Regions from separate parts of the Pseudomonas frederiksbergensis genome, predicted to be linked through region 1. Evidence: predicted binding sites of a transcription regulator. Region 1 holds the regulator's gene; the other holds the start of a gene.
What was found. Region 1 encodes sigma-54, which starts transcription at its own class of promoters, with help from an activator protein. Its sites were predicted from a motif close to ANTGGCATNNANNTTGCTNT; they were not measured.
Positions count from the first base shown of each region.

Region 2: BLL42_RS05325 (circularly permuted type 2 ATP-grasp protein) is a predicted target of sigma-54. The motif match lies at 1,620-1,639, and genes of this name have one in related genera.

Region 1 covers NZ_CP017886.1:1,880,815-1,883,273, forward strand. Annotated here, with positions in the region: gene BLL42_RS09370 (RNA polymerase factor sigma-54) at 174-1,667, shown strand; gene hpf (ribosome hibernation-promoting factor, HPF/YfiA family) at 1,777-2,085, shown strand; gene ptsN (PTS IIA-like nitrogen regulatory protein PtsN) at 2,098-2,459, shown strand, end outside.
Region 2 covers NZ_CP017886.1:1,063,047-1,065,505, forward strand. Annotated here, with positions in the region: gene BLL42_RS05320 (alpha-E domain-containing protein) at 1-44, opposite strand, end outside; gene BLL42_RS05325 (circularly permuted type 2 ATP-grasp protein) at 57-1,466, opposite strand; gene BLL42_RS05330 (ribonuclease E inhibitor RraB) at 1,767-2,108, opposite strand; gene BLL42_RS05335 (hypothetical protein) at 2,320-2,459, opposite strand, start outside.

The DNA.
Region 1 (2,459 bases):
GTCCGGTCAGTCGTCGGAGCGCTTGTCCCAATAAAAAACTAAACGTATTTATTGTTACAGCGCTCTAGGCAAACACTTCAGTTTCAGGCATATAATTTGCTTATGTTTGGCGCTCCGGCGCCCTGTAGTGGATGGCGCATGTGCGCCGGCGAATAAGGTGTTAAGCCCCTGCCATGAAACCATCGCTAGTCTTGAGAATGGGCCAGCAGCTGACGATGACACCGCAGCTGCAACAGGCCATCCGCCTGCTCCAATTGTCGACCCTGGACCTGCAACAGGAAATCCAGGAGGCATTGGAGTCCAATCCAATGCTCGAACGCCAGGAAGAAGGCGACGACTTCGATAACGCCGACCCGATGGCGGACAACATCGAGCAGAAACCCAATACCGATATCCAGGAACCCTCCTACCAGGAAACCGCCCCCACGGTAGATAACCTCGAGGAAGGCGACTGGAACGAGCGCATCCCTAACGAACTGCCGGTCGACACCGCTTGGGAAGACGTTTACCAGACCAGCGCCAGCAGCCTGCCGAGCAACGATGACGACGAATGGGACTTCACCACTCGCACCTCCGCCGGTGAGAGCCTGCAGAGCCATCTGCTCTGGCAATTGAACCTGGCGCCGATGTCCGACACCGATCGGCTGATCGCGGTGACCCTGATCGACTGCATCAACAACCAGGGCTATCTGGACGAAACCCTCGAGGAAATTCTCGAAGCCTTCGATCCGGAACTGGACATCGAGCTCGACGAGATCGAAGCCGTCCTGCATCGCATCCAGCAATTCGAGCCGGCCGGTATCGGTGCACGCAACCTCAGCGAATGCCTGTTGCTGCAACTGCGCCAATTATCCGCCAAGACCCCTTGGCTGGCCGAGGCCAAGCGCCTCGTCATCGATTACATCGACCTGCTGGGCAGCCGCGACTACAGCCAGCTGATGCGCCGCATGAAGCTCAAGGAAGATGAACTGCGCCAGGTCATCGAACTGGTACAGAGCCTCAACCCGCGTCCGGGCTCGCAAATCGAGTCCAGCGAAGCCGAGTACGTGGTTCCCGACGTCATCGTGCGCAAAGACAACGAGCGTTGGCTGGTCGAGCTGAACCAGGAGTCGGTTCCGCGTCTGCGCGTCAACCCGCAATACGCCGGTTTCGTCCGTCGCGCCGACACCAGCGCCGACAACACCTTCATGCGTAATCAGTTGCAGGAAGCGCGCTGGTTCATCAAGAGCCTGCAAAGCCGCAACGAAACCCTGATGAAAGTCGCCACCCAGATCGTCGAGCACCAGCGCGGCTTTCTTGAATATGGCGATGAGGCAATGAAGCCGTTGGTCCTGCATGACATCGCCGAAGCGGTCGGCATGCACGAATCGACGATTTCACGGGTGACCACGCAAAAATTCATGCATACCCCACGCGGTATTTATGAACTGAAGTACTTTTTCTCCAGCCACGTCAGCACCTCTGAAGGCGGTGAATGCTCGTCCACAGCGATCCGCGCGATCATCAAAAAACTGGTTGCCGCGGAAAATCAGAAAAAGCCGTTGAGTGACAGCAAGATCGCTGGTTTACTGGAGGCACAAGGCATTCAGGTGGCCCGTCGCACCGTCGCCAAGTACCGCGAGTCTCTGGGGATCGCGCCTTCGAGCGAACGCAAGCGATTGATGTGACGGGCTACGCCACAGCGTTCCAGGGTGTGTTCGAAAACTTTTCGGACACGCTCTAGTGGCAGGCAAACCAGCCTGCCACCTTATGCACTGGCAACGAAGGAGAAGCTGTATGCAAGTCAATATCAGTGGACACCAACTGGAAGTGACCGAACCCCTGCGCAAATACATCGGCGAAAAACTCGACCGATTGGAAAGGCATTTCGACAAGATCACCAACGTGCAGGTCACGATGACCGTCGAGAAGCTGTTGCAGAAAATCGAAGCCACGCTGCATATCCCCGGTGGAGAAGTGGTCGCCAACGCTGAGCATAACGACATGTATGCCGCGATTGACGCCCTGACCGACAAACTGGATCGCCAACTCAAAAAGCATAAGGAAAAGACCCAGGGCCAGCTCCAAGGCGCAACCGGTCGTTAATACTCCCAACCCATGATCCGACTTGAAAACATCCTGACCCCCGGCCGTTCTTTGGTGAACGTGCCGGGCGGCAGTAAAAAGAAAGCCCTCGAACAAATTGCCAACCTGATCGCCCGCGAAGTGCCGAGTCTGGCCATGCAGGATGTCTTCGAGAGCCTGGTCGCCCGTGAAAAACTTGGCTCCACCGGTTTTGGCAACGGCATCGCCATCCCACACTGCCGTCTCAAAGGCTGCGAGTCGCCCATCAGTGCCTTGATGCACCTGGACGCCCCTATAGATTTCGACGCCATCGATGGTGCTCCGGTCGACCTGCTGTTCGTTTTGCTGGTCCCGCAAGCCGCTACCGATGCGCACCTGGAGCTGCTCCGCCAGAT
Region 2 (2,459 bases), 820 kb from region 1:
TAACGCGACATCCAATACAAATCCGAGGCAGTTCTACTTAACATGGCAGGCTTCCTTCAATCCTCGACCACCCAGGTGTCCTTGGTTCCACCACCCTGAGACGAATTGACCACCAGGGATCCTTCGCGCAGGGCGACACGGGTAAGGCCACCGGGGACGACCCGGGTTTCGCGGCCAGACAGGACAAACGGGCGCAAGTCGATGTGCCGCGGGGCAATGCCGTTTTCGACAAACGTCGGGCAGGTCGACAGGGACAACGTCGGTTGGGCGATATACGCGTGTGGCTTGGCCTTGATGCGTGCGCGAAACGACTCGATCTCGGCGGCGGTGGCGGCGGGCCCGACCAGCATTCCGTAACCACCGGAACCTTGGGTTTCCTTGACCACCAGCTCAGGCAGGTTCGCCAGCACGTGAGAAAGCTCTGACGGATTGCGACACTGCCAGGTCGGCACGTTTTTCAGGATCGGCTCTTCGTCCAGGTAGAAACGAATCATGTCGGTCACGAACGGATAAACCGACTTGTCATCCGCGACACCGGTGCCGATGGCATTCGCCAGCACCACATTGCCGGAGCGATAGGACGACAGCAGTCCTGGAACGCCGAGCATCGAATCCGGGTTGAACGCCAACGGATCGAGGAAGGCATCGTCGAGGCGACGGTAGATCACGTCGACAGCTTTCGGCCCGTCGGTGGTGCGCATGAACACCTTGTCATCACGTACGAACAGGTCCGCGCCTTCCACCAACTCCACGCCCATCTCCCGCGCCAGAAACGCGTGCTCGAAGAACGCACTGTTGAAGCGCCCAGGGGTCAGTACCACGACACTCGGGTTGTCCAGCGCACTGGAGCTTTTCAAGGTATCAAGCAACAGGTTCGGGTAATGATCGATGGGCGCGATGCGCTGGGCAGCGAACAACTCGGGGAAGAGCCGCATCATCATCTTGCGGTCTTCGAGCATATAACTGACGCCACTGGGCGTGCGCAAATTGTCTTCGAGCACGTAGTACGTGCCGTCGCCATCGCGCACCAGATCGACGCCTGAGATGTGCGAATAGATATCGCGATGCAGATCCAACCCTTGCATGGCCAACTGGTATTGCTCGTTGGCCAGCACTTGTTCGGGCGGGATGATGCCGGCCTTGATAATGCGCTGCTCGTGATACAGGTCGGCGAGAAACATGTTCAATGCCTTGACCCGCTGAATACAGCCGCGCTCGACGATCCGCCATTCGCTGGCGGGGATGCTGCGGGGAATGGTGTCGAAGGGAATCAGACGCTCTGTCCCCTGCTCATCACCGTAGAGCGTGAAGGTTATCCCGGCACGATGAAACAACAGATCGGCCTCGCGTCGCCGTTGTGCCAAAAGCTCGTCAGGCGTTTCAGCTAACCAACGGGCAAACTCCCGATAGTGCGGGCGGACCAGGCCGCCGGCGTCATACATCTCATCAAAATAGGTGCGGATCATGCCGTACTCCTTGTCACCCGGACACCTAGGCTTCGCAAGGCCCGTGCCAGCGGCATAAACGCTTTATTATCAATAGGTTGGATAATCGCCCAAAGCGCGCTGCACCAATCCCGTGCGGCAAATACCCCAACCTGATTGCCCCCGCTTCATTGCGAAGCAATGCTCATGGCTATAACCAGCATAGCCAGAGTTGATTCCACTGCCCGCGTGCGACTGCAGTCTTTTGATTTTTAATCACCACAAACGAAAACGGCCAACCCTGAGGTCAGCCGTTGCTGAGTGTTGTCGCTGTTCATAGTGTTATGCGAGTAGCCCTCGTACCTCCTGCTTGACGCCCCATCCTTCGATAATCCCACCCAAAGGCTCGACCACCGCCTCAAAGTCCTGTTCGAAGTCGCCGATGCCGCCGTAAGTGGCGTACATCACCTTGCTCAACTCCAAATGCCAGGCACCGTCATCACGCACGCTGACCTGCGCATTCAAGGATTCACCGCGAAAATGCCCTGCCGCCCTCCGTGCCCGCTCCTCATCCGGGAAAATGGCGTAGAACTCGATGGGATGAAACCGTGAAAAGTCAAAACCGCCCTCTTTCATGCGGCGCAGCACGCTGCTGCTGATGTCTTCTTGATAGGCTGTGCTCATGAAACGTCCTCCTCAAACTGATGGATAGACTTTCCGTACTCCCTGCGCCCGCAACCGAATGGTGAGGGCGATACGGCAATACAATTGCCGCCGGGAAACAAGCATGTAGCTGACAAGACCAGACCTTAGCGATCCATTCGCTGATCTCGATTGCAGAGTAGCCTCAAGTCAGAGCTGCTGCCAAGGCCTGCTTGCGAGTCGCATCAAGAGGTTATGCAATTAGCGTGATACTGAGGATTTCAATGCTGTTCTGATCTTTCAGACTTTTGACTGTCGGATCGTCGGTCCGGCCCTCCAGATCATTGAGATCGAGCTCGGCCGGGACAGGCAGGAGTTTTGAGCGAATCAATT